4 regions of the Burkholderia cepacia ATCC 25416 genome follow, and region 2 is predicted to be linked to each of the others. Evidence: riboswitches for the same ligand, from Rfam matches in the RefSeq annotation. Region 2 holds a riboswitch; each other region holds the start of a gene.

The links. A riboswitch is a leader RNA that binds a small molecule or an ion and turns the genes downstream of it on or off. The one in region 2 is predicted to bind cobalamin.
Region 1: another riboswitch for cobalamin. It lies ahead of APZ15_RS22965 (CbtB domain-containing protein); the one in region 2 lies ahead of APZ15_RS41750 (hypothetical protein).
Region 3: another riboswitch for cobalamin. It lies ahead of APZ15_RS31265 (TonB-dependent receptor domain-containing protein); the one in region 2 lies ahead of APZ15_RS41750 (hypothetical protein).
Region 4: another riboswitch for cobalamin. It lies ahead of APZ15_RS00110 (FecCD family ABC transporter permease); the one in region 2 lies ahead of APZ15_RS41750 (hypothetical protein).

Annotation. Positions count from the first base shown of each region.
Region 1 covers NZ_CP012982.1:1,254,817-1,260,400, reverse strand. Annotated here, with positions in the region: gene APZ15_RS22980 (2OG-Fe(II) oxygenase) at 1-660, opposite strand, end outside; gene APZ15_RS22975 (inorganic phosphate transporter) at 958-2,550, opposite strand; gene APZ15_RS22970 (histidine phosphatase family protein) at 2,726-3,298, opposite strand; cobalamin riboswitch at 3,347-3,488, shown strand; gene APZ15_RS22965 (CbtB domain-containing protein) at 3,522-3,731, shown strand; gene APZ15_RS22960 (CbtA family protein) at 3,745-4,467, shown strand; gene APZ15_RS22955 (LysR family transcriptional regulator) at 4,490-5,398, opposite strand; gene metE (5-methyltetrahydropteroyltriglutamate--homocysteine S-methyltransferase) at 5,524-5,584, shown strand, end outside.
Region 2 covers NZ_CP012981.1:2,783,603-2,789,186, reverse strand. Annotated here, with positions in the region: gene cobN (cobaltochelatase subunit CobN) at 1-1,223, opposite strand, end outside; gene cobW (cobalamin biosynthesis protein CobW) at 1,230-2,318, opposite strand; gene APZ15_RS41750 (hypothetical protein) at 2,344-2,658, opposite strand; cobalamin riboswitch at 2,648-2,912, opposite strand; cobalamin riboswitch at 3,026-3,263, shown strand; gene cobA (uroporphyrinogen-III C-methyltransferase) at 3,431-4,180, shown strand; gene APZ15_RS12845 (cobalamin biosynthesis protein) at 4,177-4,554, shown strand; gene cobO (cob(I)yrinic acid a,c-diamide adenosyltransferase) at 4,592-5,194, shown strand; gene APZ15_RS12835 (cobyrinate a,c-diamide synthase) at 5,197-5,584, shown strand, end outside.
Region 3 covers NZ_CP012982.1:3,136,318-3,141,901, forward strand. Annotated here, with positions in the region: gene APZ15_RS31260 (YdeI/OmpD-associated family protein) at 1-514, opposite strand, end outside; gene APZ15_RS31265 (TonB-dependent receptor domain-containing protein) at 750-2,678, opposite strand; cobalamin riboswitch at 3,021-3,213, opposite strand; gene APZ15_RS31270 (helix-turn-helix transcriptional regulator) at 3,303-4,361, opposite strand; gene APZ15_RS31275 (hypothetical protein) at 4,529-4,873, shown strand; gene APZ15_RS31280 (Dabb family protein) at 4,863-5,519, shown strand; gene APZ15_RS31285 (NADP-dependent oxidoreductase) at 5,564-5,584, shown strand, end outside.
Region 4 covers NZ_CP012981.1:21,914-27,497, forward strand. Annotated here, with positions in the region: gene APZ15_RS00095 (adenosylcobinamide-GDP ribazoletransferase) at 1-461, opposite strand, end outside; gene cobT (nicotinate-nucleotide--dimethylbenzimidazole phosphoribosyltransferase) at 451-1,506, opposite strand; gene APZ15_RS00105 (ABC transporter ATP-binding protein) at 1,559-2,374, opposite strand; gene APZ15_RS00110 (FecCD family ABC transporter permease) at 2,371-3,369, opposite strand; cobalamin riboswitch at 3,653-3,906, opposite strand; gene APZ15_RS00115 (hypothetical protein) at 4,061-4,411, shown strand; gene APZ15_RS00120 (cell division protein ZapA) at 4,408-4,722, shown strand; RNA gene ssrS (6S RNA) at 4,804-4,985, shown strand; gene APZ15_RS00125 (EVE domain-containing protein) at 5,057-5,518, shown strand.

The DNA of each region.
Region 1 (5,584 bases), on a different replicon from region 2:
ATAGACGCTGCGCGTCCCCTGCACGGGTCTGCCATGCACGGCGAAGATCACCGCGTCGCCTTGCATCAGCGGCACCACTTCCGCCCGTGATTGCATGCGTGGCCGCTGTTCCGTCAACACGAATTCCCCGCCCGTGAAATCGCGGCCCGGCGCCGACAGCAGGATCGCGACCTGCAGCGGAAACACGTGCTCGCCATAAAGATCCTGATGGAGACAGTTGTAGTCGTCGGGACCGTATTGCAGGATCAGCGGCGTCGGTCGCGTTTGCCCCGCCGCCCGGCAGCGATCGAGGAATGTCGTGTGGTCGTTCGGATAGCGGACGTCGATTCCGAGTGCCTGGTTCCAGCGATTCGCGATGGGTGCGAGATGCGGGTAGATCGTCGTGCGAAGCTCGGCAATGACCGCGGGCAGCGGGTACGCGAAATACTTGTATTCGCCGCGGCCGAATCCGTGCCGCGCCATCACGACGCGTGAACGATAAAGCGCATCCCGTGGATAGAGCGACGCGAGCGCATCGCATTCGTTCGTCGAAATCAGGCCTGGCACAGGCGCGCATCCATAGCGATCGAGCTCGGCGCCGACAGTCGGCCAGTCGATGGCGTCGACGCGTTGTGCGATGTCCGGCGATTCGACGGCAGGTTGCAGATCGGCGATGTTCACGGGCGTCCCTTGGTTCGTCAGCGATGTGGCGCCGAGTCGAGCGGAATGCCCGGAAGCATTGCGTGCACGGTTGGAGCCACGAAGAAAGTTGATGAACCCAGTCTAGCGACGTTCGTTTGCCGATGCGCTCCAGATCTTGCGCTTCAATCCGGAAGCAAGAGGGAAAGGCACGGGACGCGCACGGACACATCGAAGGCGGCGACGTATCAGTGCAAAGAAGCGAAGAAGCGAAGAAGCGAGCGGCGAATCTTCCACGACGGGCGGCCGGCTCACACCGGCCGCCCGTCGCAACGTGAATCAAGCCACCGACCGGAACAACCAGTAGAGCCCGCCAGCAAGCGCGATCGACGCCGGCAGCGTCAGCACCCACGCGAGCACGAGGCTGCGCACCGTGCTCCACTGCAGCCCGGAGCCGTTCGCCGCCATCGTCCCCGCGACACCCGACGACAGCACGTGTGTCGTCGACACGGGCAATCCGTACACGTCGGCGGCGCCGATCGTCAGCATCGCGACGAGTTCGGCCGATGCGCCTTGTCCGTACGTCAGATGCTGCTTGCCGATTTTCTCGCCGACGGTCACGACGATCCGCTTCCAGCCGACCATCGTGCCGAGGCCCAGCGCGATCGCGACGGCAACCTTCACCCACGTCGGAATGAATTTGGTCGCGTGGTCGAGCTGCTTGTGATAGTTGTCGATCGCCAGCTTGTCGTCGGCCGCGAACGCGGGCTGACCCGACTTCTCGATCAGGCGGATTGCTTCGGATACCAGATACATCGTGTTGCGCACGTTGTCGACGTCGCGCTGCGGCACGGCTGCCATCGAGCCCGACGTGCCGACCGCGGTCGCGAGCGACGTCGACAACTGCTGGACGGCCGGCAGCACCGCGGGCGTCAGTTCGCGATGCTGCACGTAGCGCTCGACGTCGGCACGCGGGTTCGCGGACGGCGCGACGCCGTTCGTGTACTTCCCGAACGTCGCGGCCGCCTGGTTCGCGACCGCCACGAAGGTCTGCGTCTCGGCCGGCGTGACGGCCTTGTTCAGCGCATAGGCGGTCGGCACCGTGCCGATCAGGATCAGCATGATGAGCCCCATCCCTTTCTGCCCGTCGTTCGACCCGTGCGCAAACGACACGCCCGTGCAGGTCAGGATCAGCAGGCAGCGAATCCAGAACGGCGGCGGCTGGTCTTTCGGCGGCTCCTTGTACAACTCCGGAACCCGCACGAGCGTCTTCAGCACGAGCAGCAGCAGCGCTGCGCACAGAAAGCCGACGATCGGCGAGAACAGCAGCGACTTGCCGACACCGAGCGCCTGGCCCCAGTCGACGCCGCTCGTGCCGGACGGCCCGTGCATCAGCTGGTTCATCAGCCCCACACCGATGATCGAACCGATCAGCGTATGCGAACTCGACGACGGCAACCCGAAATACCAGGTCGCGAGGTTCCACACGATGGCGGCGATCAGCAGCGCGAACACCATCGCGAAGCCCGCGCCGCTGCCGACCTGCAGGATCAGCTCGACCGGCAGCAACTGCAGGATGCCGAACGCAACGGCACCGCTCGAGACCATCACGCCGAGGAAGTTCCACATGCCGGACCAGATCACCGCGACGTTCGGCGTCAGCGAGTGCGTATAGATCACGGTGGCGACCGCGTTCGCGGTGTCGTGGAAGCCGTTGACGAATTCGAAGCCGAGCGCGATCAGCAGCGCCGCGCCGAGCAGCAGGTACGGGAACAGCTTGCCTTCGCGGATCGGCGACAGATCGTCGATCAGGTGCGTGGCGATATAGAGCGCGCCGAGCGCCAGCACCAGCAGGAAGACGGCATAGCCGACCTGTCTGGTGCGTTCGACGGAGCCCGGGTTGTTCGGTGCGGACGAAGCAGGTTGATTCATGACGCCATCTCGTGAGGGAACCGCGTCCGATCCTATCTGCGGCCAGCAGTCAGTTTGATGACAGTCGGGACCACGAACGGCGTGTCTTGCCGACGTGTAAGGCGATTGAAGGCGTGTATGCGCAACGTGACGTGCCGGCCCGCATCGTCGTCCACATAGTGAGCGCAATGGCGCTCTACGCGTTGCGGTCCGCGCTCAACGTCCATCCGTTCGGTGACGCAACAAGCGTCGTGCAGGACAGCGGCGCGACGTCGATGCGGGCCGCTGCCTTCGAATCCATCCGCCGCACATGGGCGATGGCCGCGCGGACGATTGGCGCATGCGTGATTGCGACGATGTCGCGATCTTGCCGCAGCCCGTTCAACCATGTGCCGACGCGGTGCATGGCGGCTTCGAACGATTCACCGCCGTGCGGCGACGCCGACGGGTCTGCGATCCACGCATCCAGTTCGTCCGGCAAGTCGCGTGCGAGGTCGTGCAGGCGCTGGCCTCGCCAGTTGCCGTAATCGATGTCGCGCAGTGCGTCGTCGATGTCGACATGAAGTCCGAGCGCATCGGCGGTCTGCCGCGCGCAGCATGCGGGGCTGCACAGCAGGAGCGCGCCGGCGGTACCTGCCCACCGGCCGCGTAGCGCAGCGGCTTCGGCGAGCCCGCGTGTATCGAGCGGATCGTCGTCGGGAAACGCGCCGGTGCGCATCGCCCGGGTCGATGCGTGTGCGATCAGGCGCAGCGAGGTAGGCATGTTCATGTCGGTTTTCGGATGATCCGGGACGGACGCACGTGTCCGCCTGGCAGCGCTTCTTCAATACGCGAACGTTCGCGCGTACAATTCGCCCGATACGAAGCGCGGAAGCCGGTGCAAGCCCGGCGCGGTCGCGCCACTGTAACCGGTGATCGATGATCCCGGAAGCCAGACCTGCCTTCGTACCCATCCAACATTTGTCGGGGCGCGATTCCCCTGAGGTGCATCCATGAGCGAAGCAGTGCTGAAGCCGGCGGTCGTGCCGGCGCCCATCCCCGTCCGTGAACTGTTGCCGTGGGCCGTGTTCGTCGGCCTGATCCTGTTGCTCGCGCTTTATTTCGTCGGCGCGGAACAAGGTGCGACGTCGCTCGTGCCGGGCATGTACGTCCACGAATTCGTCCACGACGGCCGCCACCTGCTCGGCTTCCCCTGCCACTGACGCGGAGTTCACGATGGTCGGAAAGCTGCTCATGCGCGGGATGCTCGCAGGCATCGCCGCAGGCCTCCTCACGTTCGGTTTCGCGAAGGTCGTCGGCGAACCGCAAGTCGATCAGGCAATCTCTTTTGAAGAAAAAGCCGACGCCGCCAAGGGCGACGCACCGGAGCCGGAGCTGGTCAGCCGCCACACGCAGGCCGGCCTCGGCTTGCTGACGGGCGTCGTGACCTATGGCGCGGCATTCGGCGGGCTGTTCTCGCTGGTCTTCGCGTATGCCTACGGGCGAGGCAGCCGCCTCCCGGCCCGTCCGCTGGCCGCGTGGCTCGCGCTGGCGGCGTTCATCGCGCTCGTGATCGTGCCGAACCTCAAGTACCCGGCCAATCCGCCGTCGGTCGGCGACCCCGACACGATCGGCTATCGCACGGGCCTGTTCTTCCTGATGATCGCGATCTCCGTCGCGACGATGGTGTTCTCGGTCAGCGTGCGCCGCCATCTGCTGGCGAAGCTCGGCCAGTGGAACGCGTCGATCGTCGCCGGGCTCGTGTTCGTCGCGATCATCGCGGCCGTGCAGATCGGGTTGCCGTCTGTCAGCGAGTTGCCGGCCGATTTCCCGGCGGCCTTGCTGTGGAAGTTCCGCGTGGCGGCCATCGGCATGCAGGTGATCATGTGGACGACGATCGGCCTGCTGTTCGGCGCATGGGTCGAGCGCGGCGAGCGCATCGGCATGCGCGCCGCCTGACGCGCACGGCAACGGGGCACGCCTAGCGCAGCATGCGTGGCGCGCTCCCCGTCGATTCGCGCGCCAGCGCGACGAACGCGGCCAGATAGTCGATCGATGCGTCCGCTTCGCGGATGCCGAGGAAGATCTGCTTCGCGATCCCCTTCTTGCCGAGCTTGACCGGCACGACCGGCATCCGGTCGGCGTATTCGTCGGCAAGCCATCTCGGCAGCGCGGCCACGCCGCGCTCGCTCGCCACCATCTGCAGCATGATGTCGGTCGTCTCGATCGACTTGTGCCGCCTCGGCACGATGCCGGCCGGCGTCAGGAACTGGTTGTAGATGTCGAGCCGGTCGGTTTCGACCGGATAGGTGATCAGGATCTCGTCGGTCAGCTGTTCGGGCGTCACGTAATCGGCGTTCGCGAACCGGTGCGAATCGGCGACCACCAGCACCTGCTCGTAGTCGAACACGGGGTCGAAGCGCAGGCCCGGCTTGTTCAGCGGATCGGGCGTCACGAGCACGTCGATGTCATAGCCGAACAGGGCGCCGATGCCGCCGAACTGGAAGCGCTGCTTCACGTCCACGTCGACGTCGGGCCAGCGCGACAGGTAAGGCGACACGACCTTCAGCAGCCACTGGTAGCACGGGTGGCACTCCATCCCGATGCGCAGCGTGCCGCGCTCGCCCTTCGCGTACTGCTTCATCCGCTCCTCGGCGAGCTCGAACTGCGGCAGCAGCCGGTTCGCCAGCTTCAGCAGATACTGCCCGCCCTGGGTGAGCCGCAGGCCGCGGCCCTCCCGATCCCAGATCGGCGTGCCGAGCTGCTGCTCGATTTTCCGGACGGTATGACTGAGTGCCGATTGCGTGAGGTGCAGCGCGTGGGCGGCCGCGGTCAGTGAGCCCTGGCGCTCGACTTCACGGATCACGACGAGATGGAATCGTTCCAGCATGGATATCGCTCGTGCAACGGATGCATGAACAGATTTAATGGATGAATGAAATAATGCCATTTTATTTCATGGAATGAAATCCCTATGATGGCTGCCGGATCTTCACTTCTTCTGGACGGCAGCTCATGGTCACGACACACAACCTCGGTTTCCCGCGCATCGGTGCGAAGCGCGAACTCAAGTTCG
Region 2 (5,584 bases):
AGCGCGGACGCCGGCGTATCGAGCCCGACACCGTTGCCGATCCGCCCTTCGCTTTGCGGATAGTTCGCGAGAATCAGCGCGACGCGCTTGGTCGCGTTGTCGAGCGTGCGCAGCCGGCACCAGCCGCGCGCGAGCGCCGCGACGAACGCGATCCGCTCGGCGTCCGGCTGGTAGCGCACGACGTCGACCTCGGTGTGCGGGCAGCGATACGCGAGCCCCTTGAAACTCACCGCGCGCGTGACGATCCGGCCGTCGACCTCGGGCAGCGCGATGTGCATCGCGATGTCGCGCGCATGCAGGCCCTGGTTGTCGGCCACCCATGCGTCGCGATTGCCGCCGGACAGGATCACCTGCAATACCGGCGCGTCGCCGGCGAGCACGTCGTGTTCCGGGCTGTCGATCGCGCCGGCCGCGAACGCGGTCGTGTTCAGCACGAGTGCGACGTCGTGCGTGTCGCAGAGCTGCGTGATGACTTCGCGGCTCACCGCATCCTTCAGCGACGTGACCGCGATCGGCAGCGGATTCAGTCCCTCCTGAACGAGCGCATCGGCCAGCGCATCGAACACGGCCGTGTTCGCGGCCTGCCAGTGCGCGCGATAGAACAGGATCACGACGACGGGCGCGCCCGGCGTCCAGCGCGGCCGCCAGTCGTCGACGCTCGCGCGGTCGCGCGCCGGGTGATACAGCGCGGCGGCCGGCAACGGGCGCGGCGGTTCGGGTTCGTCGCCGAACCCGAGTGTGTGGAATGCGATGCTGCGCAGCAGCGCCTCGGCGTTGTGCACGCCGCCTTCGCGCAGGTAGCGCCACCACAGCCGGCACAGGCCGGGCGCGACGGTGCTCTTCGCGACGAGGTTCGGGTCTTCCTGCAGGTCACCCGAGAACATCGCGAGCTGCTGCGCGCGCTTCGACGCGAGCGACACGGCCTGCTCGATCCCGTACGGCCAGTACGCCTCGCCGCCGAGATGGTCGATCACGACCGCCTTCGCGTGCTGCAACACGTCGTCGACGTAGAAATCGACCGACGCCGGCTGCCGCAGGAACGTGACGTTCGCGAGCCGCACGCTCGGGAAGCCCGCAGGCAGGTGCGGCACGACGCTGGCAAGCAGCGACAGCGTCGTGTCGGCCGAACTCAGGATCACGATGTCGGCCGGCTGCTGGTCGATCCGGACGACACCCTGCGTATCGTCGACGAAGCCGCCCGGCGTGGTGCGCAGCAGATGCATCGTGCGTTACGCCTGTTGCGGCTCGGCCGCGCACGCGGCGTCGAACGCGCGTTGCAGCGCCGCCGCGTCGAGATCCTCGCCGATCAGCACGAAGCGGCTCGCGCGGGTTTCGCCGTCCTGCCAGCGACGGTCGAAATAGCTGTCGAAGCGGCGGCCGACACCCTGGATCACGAGCCGCATCGGTGCGCCGGGCAGCGCGGCGAAACCTTTCGCGCGGTAGATCGTATGCGCTTCGACGACGCGCTGCAGCGCGGCGATCGTCGCCTCGCGCGTGCCGGCATCGCCGGACACGACCACCGAGTCGAAATCGTCGTGATGGTGATCGTGATCGCCGTCGTCGGCCGAGCCGTGATGGTCGTGGCGCAGGTGGATCGTTTCTTCCGACGCCGACTCGAGGCCGAGCAGCATCGCGAGATCGAGCTCGCCGCGCGTCGCGCGCACGATCTTCACCTGCGGCGGGATCTCGTCGCGGATCGCGGTTTCGATCTGCGCAAATTCCGTGTCGCCGACGAGATCGGCCTTGTTCACGATCACGAGATCGGCGGACGACAGTTGATCGGCGAACAGCTCGTGCAGCGGCGATTCGTGGTCGAGGTTCGGATCGGCGCGGCGCTGCGCGTCGACGGCCTGCGGGTTTTCCGCGAACTGGCCGGCTGCGGCGGCCGGCCCGTCGACGACGGTCACGACCGCGTCGACCGTGAAGCTGTTGCGGATCGTCGGCCAGTTGAACGCCTGCACGAGCGGCTTCGGCAGCGCGAGCCCGGACGTCTCGATCAGCACGTGGTCGATGTCCGCGCGGCGCTCGACGAGCGCTTCCATCACCGGATAGAACTCCTCCTGCACGGTGCAGCACAGGCAGCCGTTCGCGAGTTCGTACAACTGGCCCGATGCTTCGCCCTGCGCACCGTCGGCCTCCTCGCAGCCGATGCCGCAGCCCTTGAGGATTTCGCCGTCGATGCCGAGTTCGCCGAATTCGTTGACGATCACCGCGATGCGGCGGCCTTCGGCGTGCTGCAGGATGTGGCGCATCAGCGTCGTCTTGCCGCTGCCGAGAAAGCCCGTGACGATCGTGACGGGAAGCTTGCGTAGGGTCATGGTAGGTCCTGTGTCGAAAAAGGAATCAGCCCGGGATCGTCGCGTCGATGGCGGCGTGGCAGTTCATCTGGCGGATCGCGGGCATGCCGCCGCGCGATCCGGACGGGCAGTCGCGGGACGGGCGGAACGACGAATCGGACATGGTGCTTCCTTGCGAACGGTCGACATCGTGAATGCCAACACGGCTGCCGCCGGCCCGGCTCGCGCGCCTGCCGTGCACCGCGCCGGCCGGCGCGGGTTCGCGCAGCGGCAGATCGGCGGTGGAAACGAGCAACACGCGGGCGTCGGGCCTGCTGCGGCCGTGGACGATGCGCCGCCTCCCCGCGGCGCTGAACCCCAACGTTTGGGCCGGTATCCGGGCTAGCGAACACGCCGCTTCGCCTTCCCGGATGCACAGCAATCCAGTGGCGGTCGTCCGCATGCGCGCGGCATGCGGCGAAGCGGCGCTGCGTGGCGCTTGCGCGCGACGCGTTCGCTTACCGTTGCGGGGGCAGCACAGGTTGGCTCGACTGCGGCGCAGGCAGGCTCCCTGTTTCCCGTTTAACTGCGCGCACCGGAGCGGCGCGCGCGAGCACCAAAACGCGTGCGAGTGTAGGCGGCGGTGCGGGGAGCGTCAAGGCAAAACGGGCCGCCGGGCCCGGTTCCGGAGGGCCGCCGCGCGCGGCCGGACGCCGCGCACGGCGGTTCGCGCGGGGGGATCGCTGTGCTATCGTATGCGCCGCGTTCGGTGCTCGCATGCGCATTCCGTGCATGCAGTTAAACGGGAAACAGGAGGCGGATCGCCGCCCTGCCTGTGCTGTCCCCGCAACGGTACGCCGCCCGCGCGACGCGCTTCCCCGCGCACGCGCCCATGCCGCCCACGATGCCACTGCCCGTCCACCGGGCGGGAAGGCTGCGGCCTGGCAAGTGGCCAGCCCGGATACCGGCCGACGCAAGGGGCGAGCCCGATGCTCGCCGAACGCCCGATCCGCGGGGGACGGATCGAGTGCGCATTCCGCCCGCGTCCGCGCGGGCTTCGTCCGATCCGTCATGCTTCACCTGTCTGCTGGCCGCCGCCCCGCCCGCCTTCCCGTTTCCACTGTTTCGACACGGTGCGCGCCGTGCCGCGCCCGATGAGCCGCGCCTGGCTCATCGGCGCCGGCCCCGGCGACGCCGACCTGCTGACGCTCAAGGCCGTCCACGCGATCGGCTCGGCCGACGTGCTGCTCGTCGACGATCTCGTGAACCCCGACGTGCTGCGCCATGCGCGCGCCGATGCGCACATCGAGCACGTCGGCAAGCGCGGCGGTCATGCATCGACGCCGCAGGAGGCGATCGTCGCGGCGATGCTCGCGCATCTGCGCGCGGGCCGCAGCGTCGCGCGGCTCAAGGGCGGCGACCCGTTCGTGTTCGGCCGCGGCGGCGAGGAGCTGGCCGCGCTCGGCGTCGCGGGATTTCAAGTCGAGGTCGTGAGCGGCGTCACGGCGGGCATCGCCGCGCCGGCCGCGCTCGGCATCCCGGTCACGCAGCGCGGCGACGCGCAGGGCGTGATCTTCGTCACGGGCCACGGCGCGGGCGCCGACGAACCCGACTGGCGCGCGCTCGCGGCCACGCGCATGACGATCGTCGTCTACATGGGCATCCGCCGGCTCGACACGATTGCAGCCGCGCTGCGCGAAGGCGGCCTGCCCGGCGACACGCCGTGCGCGGCGATCGAGAACGCGACGCGCCCCGAACAGCGGCACGTGCTCGCGACGCTCGACACGCTCGTCGAGCGTGTCGGCGCGACCGGCATCGGTTCGCCGGCGATCGTCGTGATCGGCCGCGTCGCGGCGTTCGCCAACGATCCCGCGGTACGCGCCGCACTCGGCAGCCGCGCATGATGCGCGTCGCGATCGGTGTCGGTTTCCGCGCGGGCGTGACGGCCGCGCAACTCGATGCCGCGATCCGCATCGCGCTGATGCGGTACCCGGCTGCCGAACCGGCGCTCGTCGCCACGCTCGCCGACAAGGCGCGCGCACGCGCGCTGCGCACGCTGTGCGCGAGACGCGGCTGGCCGCTCGTCGCGTTCGACGCGGCACAGCTCGCGAGCCGCCCCGAACTGGCCGTGAGCGGCCCGTCGGATGCCGCGCTCGCCCGCTTCGGCGTCGCGGGCGTGGCCGAGCCGTGCGCGCAGCTCGCGGCGCCGCACGGCCGGCTGCTGGGCCCCAAATCCATCCGGGACGGCGTGACGGTCGCACTCGCCGGCCCGCTCTGAACCCTTTGTTTCGCTTTCTTTCGACAGGACGAATCCGATGAAAACCGACGCCGAATCCCATCAACGGATGACCGAACGCCGCCGCGCGGGCCACGAGAAGAAGCAGGCCGCCGCCGTCAACGAAAAGGGCCTGCTGATCGTCAACACCGGCAACGGCAAGGGCAAGAGCACGGCCGCGTTCGGCATGGCCGTGCGCGTGCTCGGCCACGGCATGCGGCTCGGTGTCGTGCAGTTCATCAAGGGCGCGCTGCACACGTCCGAGCGCGACTTCCTCGGCGCGGTTGCCGAATGCGATTTCGTGACGATGGGCGACGGCTACACGTGGAACACGCAGAACCGCGACGCCGACATCGCGACCGCGCGCAAGGGCTGGGACGAGGCGCGCCGGATGATCGAAAGCGGCGACTACCGGATGGTGATCCTCGACGAGTTGAACACGGTGCTGAAGTACGAATACCTGCCGCTCGACGAAGTGCTCGCGACGCTTGCCGCGCGTCCCGATTCGGTCCACGTCGTCGTGACCGGGCGGCATGCGCCCGACGCGCTGATCGACGCGGCCGACCTCGTCACCGAGATGCGGCTCGTCAAGCATCCGTACAAGGAGCAAGGCGTGAAGGCGCAGCGCGGCGTGGAGTTCTGAGCATGCCCGCCTGCCCCGCGCTGTTCGTCAGTGCGCCCGCGTCGGGCCAGGGCAAGACGTCGGTGACGGCCGGCCTCGCGCGGCTGCACCGCCGGCTCGGCCGCCGTGTGCGCGTGTTCAAGACCGGGCCCGACTTTCTCGATCCGATGCTGCTCGAACGCGCGAGCGGCGCCCCCGTGCATGCGCTCGATCTCGGGATGGTCGGCGAGGCCGGCTGCCGCGCGTTGCTTGCCGATGCCGCACGCGATGCCGACCTGATCCTGATCGAAGGCGTGATGGGGCTGTTCGACGGCACGCCGAGCAGTGCCGACCTCGCGGCTGCGTTCGGCGTGCCGGTCGTCGCGGTGATTTCCGCGAAGGCGATGGCGCAGACGTTCGCGGCGATCGCGT
Region 3 (5,584 bases), on a different replicon from region 2:
GCGCCCTTGTTTCGGGCCTTTTGGCATTCTGTATGCGATACAGAATCGCATAGCGGTTACGGCTGTTCAGGGTTGCGAAGAATTTCCTGGCGCCGGGATTGGCGTCCAAGGCCGCCTGCAGGTCGTCCGGCACGGTCGAGTTGCTGGCCGACGTATAAGCAGCGTTCCAGCGGCCGTCCCTCCGGGCCTTCTCGATTTCGCTCATGCCGCGCGGGCGCATTCTGCCTGCGGCGATCAGTGCTTCAGCCCGGTCCTTGTTGAGTTGCGACCACAGGCTTTTTGCGGAGCGTGGGGTGAAGCGTTGCAACCAGTATTGGTCGTTCCCGGCCCGCTTTTGACCATCGATCCAGCCGTGGCAGAGGGCGCTTTCCAGCGCCTGTTCGTAGGTGACGGTTCGCTGCCCGGTGCCTTTTTTTGCCAGACGCAGCCATGCGCCGGTTGAAGTGCTGCCGTTTTCCCCTAACCAGCTTTCCCATTCGATCTGACTGGAAAACGTTAGCGTGCATTCGGTCATGTCGATGTCCTGAATGGTGAGTACATCTACGGGGAAGGCGTCCGCAGTCTAACAGTGTTGATACGGACATTGACGCCCGTGGCGCGACCGAAAGACCGGCAGATCCGCAGTCACCAGCCCGTCGACCGGTTTGGGTCGGAATACCGTTTCCCATTTCCGGTGACGGAAGCATCGAACACCGCTTCCCGACGGGAGACTTTGCCGCCCACCGCGCCAAGGCCTCCCCATCCATTCGTCAGAACGTGTAACTCACCTTCCCGAACGCTGTCCGCCCAAGCGTGTTGTATCCATACGCGGTCATGTACTGCCGGTCGAACAGGTTCGACACCGTCGCCGACACCGTCAGGTGCGAATTGATCCGGTACGACGCGCGCAGGCCCACCGTCAGGTACGACGGCAGATAGGTCGAGTTGGCCGGATCGTCGAACGTCGTGCCGCCGTAAAGCAGCGACGCCCCTGTGCTCAACGCATGCAGGTGGAGTTCATCCCACGTGTGATCGATGTTGAGGCTGACCGTCTGGCGCGGGCGGCGGCTGAGCCAGGAGTCGTTGGTCTCGTCCTGCGGATTCAGGATCCCGACCGCGACGCTCACCGGCGTCGAGCGGCCGATCGTCCCCTTGTACGACAGGTCGACGCCGCGAATATGCGCGCGACCGATGTTCATCGGCGAAAACGTCGCCGGGTTATACGCGATCAGGTTGGTGACCCGCGTGTCGTAGATCGCGGCCGTGAACGTACCGTACGACGTGTTCGCATCGACCGCGGCCTCGACCGACGTGTTGCGTTCCGGGCTGAGCCCCGGATTGCCGTAGCCGGGGTAGTACAGGTCGTTGAACGTCGGCAGCTTGAACGCATTGCCGTACGACACGCGCGCCGTATACACCGGCGTGATCGCCCACGACAGCGCCGCGTTACCCGTATTCACCGACTGCCCGGCGATGATTTCATGGCGCCCCGCGAGGAACATCGTCACGCTGCCGAGCGTCGCCGACTGATGCAGCGAGAACGCGGAATCGTTGCGCGTCGGTATGCCGCCCGGAATATCGACCGGCAGGAACGCCTGCTCGCGCGTGAAGTCGTACGCGAGCTTGGTCTCGCCCGACAGCGGCAGCCCGAACAGGTGGAACCCGCGTTCCTGATGCGTCAACGACGTCGACGTGCTGATGCGCTGCGAATTGATCTGGTCGGTCGGGATGGCCGGATCGCTCGCGTAGAGGAACTGGCGATCGTTCGCATAACCGAACGACTGGTCGAACTGCGTGTCGGGCGTGATGTCGAGATGGAACGCGATACCGGTCGTCAGCTGATGATCGAGCTGGCGGTTCGCATAACCGCTGTTGTCGTAGGACAGATCGGACCGGTGATACAGCGCGAACGTCGAGATCGACCAGTTGTCGCGCGCGTAGCCGAGGCGCGCATCGAGATCCTGCGCGTGGTACGGGTTGCGGCCGGCCTCATGGTACGGCAGCACGGGCCGCGTCGAGTCGATGCCGGCCGTGTTGTACGAGCGCAGGCCGAGCGAGTAGGTGAGCCCGCCGAGCGCGGCGAGCGGCCCGGTCGACGGCACCGTGCCCGACGTGCGGAGTTGCGTGTCGAACGTCTTGTTCGACCCGCCGCCGAACGACACGGTCGTCTGGTTCGGCTGGTTGGCGGCGCGGCGCGTGAAGAGCTGCACGACGCCGCCCATCGCATTGGCGCCGAACGACGCGGCTGCCGGCCCCGAAATCACCTCCACGCGTTCGAACGCTTCGGTCGGCAAGTCGGCCCACGGCGCGATGCCGGTGGTCGGCGAACCGATCCGGATGCCGTCGATGAACACGGCGACCTGGTTGGCCGACGAGCCGCGGATGCTGACCGACGCGGACGAACCGGGGCCGCCGCTCTGCGAGACGGTCACGCCGGGCAGCGTCGCAAGCGCCTGCGTGATGCTCGGGTCGCTCGGCGACAGCCGGTCGAGATCGGTGCGCGTGAGCACCTGGGTCGTCGCATAACGCTGGTCGAACGACTCGGGCAGGCGCCGCGTGTCGGTCACGTTGATCGTCGGCAGGTCGGTGCCTTCGGCGGCCGGGGCCGGTTGCGAAACCGCGGTGTCGCCGGCGGCGTGGGCGAGGGGCGAGAGGAGCGCGGTCGCGGCGGACGTGGCAAGGAGGTGTCGAATCTTCATGAGGCTGTCGTTGTCGTCGGGCTGCGCCGGCGTCGATCGTGAGCGGGCGGCGCGCAGCACCGGTCTTGTTATCGGTGATCGGGTTATCGCGCGACCGGGCCGGGCAGGCCGGTGTCGCGGGCGTCGGCGCGGTGCACGCCGGCGGACGCAGTCGATAGGGAACGGCACGCGCGTGCGGGCGGGCCGTGCAGGCCGGCGGCGTGCCGGCGCGGCGCTTCCGGTGCGGAAGCGGATGCGGTAACAATGGACATCGGGCGGATCCTGAGGTCGGGCCGTCCATGCAGCGGGCGACCGCCAACGGCGGTGCCTGGCGCGCCGGGACACCCCGCCCGGTGCGGCTGCCTGGACCTCGGGTCGATGGCAGGTCTCCTGGCTCGCGGGTCGTCATTCGTGCGGGCCTTCCCGGTTTCCCAGTGGCACGCAGTGGCACGAATTCACCGCTCACAGTTGCGGGGGCAGCCGCAGATTCGAGGCATGGCCTCTCCTGCGTTCCCTTTTGATCCCGTCTCCGGGCACCATCAGCGCGCAAGGGTAATGGCGCGCGCGCCGCCGCGTCAAATATCCGGCGACGCAGGGATGCGAAAAAACGTCATTGCCGGGCAAATCCTTTCTAAATCCTTTCTTTCATGCGTCGGCGCCGCGTTTCATGTCTGATGAAACAGGGTGGTTCGAAGCCGTGCGATCGCGCCTGAACCGGCTCGGTGCGACCCCCGTCCACCGGACGAACGCGCGGCGAAACGCCTCCTCGCCGCCGAACCCGAGATGCGCGGCGACCCGCGCGACCGGCCAGTCCGATTCGCGCAGGCAGCGTTGCGCGGCTTCGGCGAGACACTGCTCCTTCAGCGCGTGATAACCGGTGTGCTCGGCCGCCAGCCGCCGCCGCAACGTCGCCTCGCTGACGCCGAGCCACGCGGCCAGTTCGGCGAGTGCCGGCAACGCCTGTTCGTGCGCGAGCGCCGCATCGAGGAAACCGCGCACCTGCTGCGTCCACGACACGACGGCCGGTGCCGCATCGATCAGGCGAAACGGAAAATCGACGAGAAACGCGTCGAGCTCGGCCGGCTGCCGGATCACGCGGCACGCGAGTCGCGCCGCATCGAACGCGAAACCGTAGGTCTTGCGGCCCACTTCAACCGGCGCATTGAACAGTCCGAGCAGTGGCATCGCGTCGTCGCGGCGCGGATGGCCGAGCCACACGTCGGTCGGCCGCAACGGCTGCCCGATCAGCCAGCCGAACAGCTGCAGGTAGCAGAACAGCCCGGTCAGGTCGACCAGGCACGCGGCCGGGCTGCGCGTACGCCGCAGCGAATCCATCCGGAACAGCGCACGCCCGTCGCGCACCGCAAGCGTCAGGTGACCGGCGCGCGGCTGCAGCATTTCGCAGAACTCGGCCGCACAGCGGATCACGTCGGCGAGCGTCGCGCAACTCAGCAGGCAGCGGCACATCAGGTCGACTTCGCGCTTGCGCATCGGCGGGTGACCGTCGCCGCGCGCGACCCGCGCCTCGAGCCGCTCGATCGCGTCGCGGTACAGCGCGACGAAATCGCCCGGTGTTGCCGCCGGGCGAGGCTGCTGCGCCTCGCGGTCGGCCGGCGGCGCGCCGCTGCGCGTGAGTTCGCTCAGCAGGCGCGCGCCGAGGCCCGGCAGGATGCGGCCGCGGGCCGGCATGGCGCGCTGTTTCATGAGTTTCCCGATCTGATCGTTGCAACAGGGGCTGGTGAGCGGGCCGGTAGGGGCCCGCTCATCGCCGCCACGCAAGAATGCTATCCACGCCGGCCGCCCGCGGCCTCGCCGGAACGGCGTAGGCCGGCCGCCGATCCCTGTCACGAACGACCACGGACGACACGCGAATGATCCAGATCGTAGACGAAATCACGCTCGCGCCCGAGCGCATTCCCGACGTGCTTGCGCTGCTGCGCGACCGCTACCTGCCGGGCCATGCGGCACGCGGGCTGACGGCGGCCGGCCACTGGGTGTCGCCGCCCGTTGCGGTGCCGGGGCAGCCGAGCACGCTGTGGCTGACCTGGCACGTGGCCGATGCGCCGGCCTACTACCGGATGCGTGCGCTGACGGATGCCGGCGTGGTCGGTTTCTGGATGGCGGTCGACGTGCGGTGCGACGTGCGCCGCCGCCATGTGATGACGGACGCCGATGCGCCGCTGCCCGCGCTGACGGAGGTCGATCATGCGGCATGACACGGCACAGGTGTTCGTGTCGGGGGATCGCGACGCCGGTGGCATCGAACGCGCGTTGCACGAAGCGGCACACGCGCTGGCCGGGGCGAAACGTGTGGCGCTGGCGCGCAACCAGGACGGCAGTTGGGGCGCGGGCGACTACACGCTCGACGTGCTGCGCGACGATTCGGCGGCCAACTGCACAGCCAACGGCGCGGCCGACGGCACGGCGGATTTCGCCGCGCTCGCGCAACTGCCCGGCATCGTACGCATCGACGGCGCCGTGTGCCGCGCGATCGGCGGCGGCCTGCGCGAACCCGCGCTGCGCGACGGCGTGTGGCGCACGCTGATGCTGCGCGTGCGGCCGCAGGCCGGCGCCGCGCAGGTCGCCGCGCTCGAACGCGAACTGCTGCGCATGCCCGCGTACATGCCCGGCATCCGCAACTGGCGCTTGAGCGGGATCGCGACCCCCGGCGCATGGACACACGTGTGGCAGCAGGAATTCGCGCGCGTCGGCGATCTGCTCGGCGAATACCTGATGCATCCGTATCACTGGGGCTGGGTCGACCGCCGGTTCGATGCCGAAAGCCCCGACTGGACCGTCGACGCGATCTCGCATGCGTTCTGTCCGCTCGCGTCGAGCCTGCTGGCCGATACGGCGGCGTGATGCGGCGCGAACGTCAAGCTGACACCACCCCCGGAGACACGAAGATGCGAGCCCTGTTGATCGAT
Region 4 (5,584 bases), 2.8 Mb from region 2:
GCGTGCGCGGCGATCATCGTCCACGCGGCACGCAACGGCAGCATCGACGCAAGCGCCTGCCATTTCACGCCGAGCGCGATCACGAGCGCGACCGCACCGAACGTGCCGATCCGCGAGTCGTGCATGATGCGCAGCACGTCGTCGCGCGTATAGCCGCCGCCGAACGCATCGCAGCTGTCGGCGAGGCCGTCCTCGTGGAAGGCCCCCGTCGCGAGCAGCGTGGCGGCCATCGACAGCCCGACCGCGATCGACACGGGCAGCGCGCGCAGCGCGACCAGATACACGAGCGCGCCCCACGCGCCGACGCATGCGCCGACGAGCGGGAAATATCGCGCGGCCTGGTCGAGATCGCCGGCCGCGTAGCCGATCGCGTGCGGCACGGGCACGCGCGTGAAGTAGCCGAGCGCGACGAAGAAGTAGCGCAGTTCGGCCCGCACGCCGCGCGCGCGATCAGGCGTCACGATCGTCGACACCGGCGGATTCGAAGCTCGCCATTTCCGTGAGGAACGCAGCAGCCGCACGCACGAGCGGCAGCGCGAGCGCCGCGCCCGTGCCTTCGCCGAGCCGCAGGTCGAGCGCGAGCAGCGGCTTCGCGCCGAAATGCTCGAGCATGCGCCGGTGCCCGGCTTCGTGCGACGTATGCGAGAACACGCAGTAGTCGCGCACGCCGGGCGCGATGCGCTCGGCGACGAGCAATGCGGCCGTCGCGATGAAGCCGTCGACGAGGATCGTCATCCGTTCGCTCGCGGCTGCGAGATACGCGCCCGTCATCATCGCGATCTCGAAGCCGCCGAACGTCGCGAGCACGTCGAGCGGCGCGATCGCGTGCGAGTGCTTGACGAGCGCACGGCCGAGCACCGCGCGCTTGTGCGCGAGGCCCTGGTCGTCGAGGCCCGTGCCGCGCCCGACGCACGCGTCGATCGGCACGCCGAGCAGGCGGCTCATCAGGCACGCGGCCGACGACGTGTTCGCGATCCCCATCTCGCCGAAGCCGATCACGTTCGTGCCGAGCGATGCGTGCAGGCGCACGCGCGCCGCGCCGGCCGCGAGCGCCGTCATCGCCTCGTCGCGCGTCATCGCAGGTTCCGTCGCGAAGTTGCGCGTGCCGCGCGCGACCGGCAGCGACACCAGGCGGTCGGACAGCGGCAGCGGCGACGCGACGCCCGCATCGACGATCTCGAGCGTGCTCTGCGAGACGCCCGAGAACGCGTTGATTGCCGCGCCGCCGGCGAGGAAGTTCGCGACCATCTGCGCGGTCACCGCTTGCGGATAGGGGCTCACGCCTTCGGCGGCAATCCCGTGATCGCCGGCGAACACGATCATCACGGGACGCTGCACGACCGGCCGCTCGGTGTGCTGGATCAGGCCGACCTGCAGCGCGACTGCCTCGAGCTGGCCGAGGCTGCCGGGCGGCTTGGTCTTGTGGTCGATCACATGCTGCAGGCGCTTGCGCAGCGCATCGTCGAGCGGTGCGATCGCGGGCGGGAAGTGGGTCGGGGTCGTCATCGGGAAACCGTGTCGTGGGCGCGGCGTGCACCGCGCATCGGAAAAGGAAACGTCATTGTCGCTCGGGCCACGCCGGCAGCAGCGCATCGCGGCCGTTCTCGCGGATCAGCACGAGCGGATAACCGAACGCGTCGCTCGCGCGCTCGGGTGTCAGCACGTCGTGCACGGGGCCGGCCCACGCGTGGCCACGGCCGTCGAGCAACAGCGCATGCGTCGCGAAACGCCGCGCGAGGTTCAGATCATGGCACGAGAACAGCACCGCGCGCGGGCCCGCGTCGAGCCAGGCGGCCAGCGCGGTCAGGCAATCGATCTGGTGATGGAGGTCGAGATGCGCGAGCGGTTCGTCGAGCAGCATCAACGGCGCGTCCTGACACAGCGTCGCGGCCAGCGCGACGCGCTGCCGCTCGCCGCCCGACAGCGACAGCACGTCGCGCGACGCAAGCGCGGTCAGGTCGAAGGTCGCCAGCGCGTCGCGCGCGGCCGCGCGGTCGCCGTCGCGCTCCCAGCCCCAGCCGCCGAGATACGGAAAGCGGTTGAGCAAGACCGTATCGAACACGGTCGCGCTGAATGCGTCGTGCAGTTGCTGCGGCATCAGCGCGCGGCGCTGCGCGAGCTGCGCGGGCGGCCATGCGGAAAGCGGCCGGCCGTCGATCGCGACGTGTCCGCCGGCCGGCGGCTGCAGCCCCGCGAGGGTCGCCAGCAGCGTCGTCTTGCCCGCGCCGTTCGGCCCCGCGACGCACCAGATCTCGCCCGGACGGAACGCCTGCGTGAAGCCGTCGAGCAGCGTGCGCGCGCCAGCCTTCAGCGTCAGGCCGACGGCCGCGCAGCTCATCTCGTCGCCGCTGGCGCGCAATGCGGCACGGGTCATCGCATCGGCCTCCTGAGCAACATCCACAGGAACACCGGCACGCCGATCAACGCGGTCATCACGCCGACCGGCAGTTGCGCGGGCGCGATCGCGGTGCGTGCGAGCAGGTCGGCGGCCATCACGCCACCGCCGCCCGCGAGCATCGCGGCCGGCAGCAACATCCGCTGGTCGTTGCCGAATGCGAGCCGCAGCGCGTGCGGCACGACGAGGCCGACGAAGCCGATCGTGCCGGCGGTCGTCACTGCGGCCGCGGCGGCCAGCGACGCGACGAGATAGATCCGCACACGCAGGCGCGCGACGGGCACGCCGAGCGCGAGCGCCGTCGCATCGCCGCGCAGCAGCACGTTCAGTTGCGGCGCGGCCGGCAGTGCGATGCACGCGGCCAGCAGCAGCGCGCCCCACGCGAACCACGGTGTGCTCACGCCGTTCAGGTCGCCCGTCAGCCAGAAGATGATGCCGCGCAGCCGCGCATCGGGCGCGAGCGACAGCAGCAGCGTGACGAGCGCGCCCCACCCCGCCGCGATCACGACGCCCGTGAGCAGCAGCCGCGGCGACGCATCGCGCGCCTCGCCGCGCCCCAACTCGCGGCGCGCGAGTCCGAGCACGAGCGCGACCGACACGAGCGAGCCGGCGAACGCCGACACATCGACGAGCCACCATGCGCCGCCCGCGATCATCGCGACGAGCGCGAAGCCGGCCGCACCGCCGGACACGCCGAGCACGTACGGATCGGCGAGCGGGTTGCGCAGCAGCACCTGCAACAACGAGCCGGCCAGCGCGAGCAGCGCACCGCACGCGAAGCCCGCGAGCGCGCGCGGCAGGCGCAGCGTGCGGACGATGTCGGCGAACAGCGCGTCGCCGCCATGCGGCACGAGCGACGCGAGCGCCTGCCACGGCGACATCGGCACGCTGCCGATCGACAGCGACGCGACGAACAGCAACGCGACCGCCGCGGCCAATGCGGCCCAGATCGCGGTGGCGCGCGCGGCGCTCATGCGGCCCTCCGCGCGACGGACGACACTGCGCGCATCGGTGCGCTACCGCTGCGGGCCGGGCGCGACATCGGCGCAGTGCAGCGTGTTGCAGGCATACCCAAGCTCGTGGTCCTTGCGGTCAGGTGATCGACGCGCGCGGCGACCTCCCGGCGGTCGCCCGGTTCGAGAACGTCATCAAGATGGCAGAAATCGGCGCCGCCGACGATTGGGGTCAGCATCGAAGATCAATCCCGTGAAGCACTGCGCGCCCCGCTTCCCCGCAGGCCGCGCGTCACGAAGCCCGTGCGGGCTCCCCGCCTCGGCCGGTATCCGGGCTGGCGGCGGTCCGGCTCGCCTTCCCGCGCGAAAACGCGCAGTGGCCCGCGTCCGCATGCGAAACGTGCATGCGGAACGCGCCCGAGCCGGCCTGCGTCATGCAACGCGGCCGCTTACCGTTGCGGGGGCAGCGCAGGTTGGCGGCTTCCTGGCGGAGCCCGCGCCCTGCTTCCCGTTTAACCGCGCGTTGCACGCGCGAGCACCGAGGCGGCGCCAGTTTAGGAGCGGGTCGCACGAGCGTCAAGGAAGCATCCGGACACGCACGTGACGCGCCGATTCGCGGCAAGAAGCAGGGGTGTTACGACTGGAAACGTTACAGATGTCGGTTTGCGCGTTATTCCGCGCTAAAATGCTGGGTCTTTAGAGGACGCAGCAAATGCTCAACGAACTCGAAACCCTATCTCAAAATATTGGCCGTCTGATTTCGCTGAACAAGCGCTATCACTCGGAACGGCTCGCGCTCGAGGAGCAGGTCGCGCAATTGCGCGCGGACGCGGACACGGTCCGCGCGGAACTCGCGCAACTGCGCGACGAACGCAATGCGCTCGCGGCCGAGCGCGACACGCTGTCGGCAAAGATCGACGACGCCCAGGTGAAACTGAACGCGATTCTCGAAAAGCTGCCGCGCTCGAAAAGTGCGGAGCAAGCCGACAACCAGCTCGACCTGCTGGATGCGCAGGCGCGTACGGATGGCGATGACGCGGCCAGCCACGGAGAACATGCATGAGCACCAAGCAGATCGAAGTCTCGATTCTCGGTCAGGCCTATCGGCTCGCCTGCTCGGCCGAGACCGAAGCGGCACTGCTCGAAGCGGTCGCGCGCGTCGACGCCGAAATGTCGAAAATCCGCTCGAACAGCTCGGTACGCGGCACCGATCGCATCGCCGTGATGGCGGCGCTGTCGCTCGCTTCCGAATTGCTGCGGCTGCAAACGAGCGTGCGGCACGGTGAAGCATTTCCGGCGGAGGAAATCCGTCGTACAATGCACCAGATGAACGAACAGCTCGGCGCGGTGCTCGCACAGCACGAGACGCAGTAACGTTTTAATCGATGCGTCGATTCCCCTTGATCTCGGCGATCAACGGTGGTCAAATTGGCGCATCGAATCACAGTTCAGTCAGCTTCCCTGCCTGGTTCGCCAAGGTCATATATTCCTTGAACCAATGCCATGTGCACGGTTGCGGAAATTTGTAGCACGGGCGCGCGCGTCACTCTGTCTGATGTACCCGAAGTGCTGCTAACTGCGACCAATTCTGAACCTCAGGTTCAGGATGCCGGCCTAGCGGCCAAGGCGGGGGCCTATCCAACGGCATCGGGCGAAGCCCGGTGCCGTTTTCTTTTGTAGCAGCCTCTTTCTGCGTCGATCACGATCCATGCAATACTGGCTGATGAAGTCCGAACCGGACGAAGCAAGCATCGACGATCTCGCCAACGCACCGCAGCGCTCGCTGCCGTGGACCGGCGTGCGCAATTATCAGGCGCGCAATTTCATGCGCGACACGATGAAGATCGGCGACGGTGTGCTGTTCTATCACTCGAGCTGCCCCGAGCCGGGCATCGCGGGCCTCGCCGAAGTATCGTCGACGCCCTACCCCGACCCCACGCAGTTCGATCCGAAAAGCCCCTATTACGATCCGAAGTCGACCCGGGAAGCGCCGCGCTGGCTGCTCGTCGACGTGCGCTACGTGAAAAAATCGCCGCTCGTGCCGCTCGCCGCGCTGCGCGAACACGACGAACTCGCCGACATGCGCGTGCTCGCACGCGGCAACCGGCTGTCGATCACGCCCGTCACGCGTGCCGAATGGCGGTTCATCACCGAAAAGCTGATGAAGTAGGCGCACGCCAAACGTCAAATCTGGTCAGTACGCGCCGCCGCCACGGAACTCGCGGCACTTTCGCGC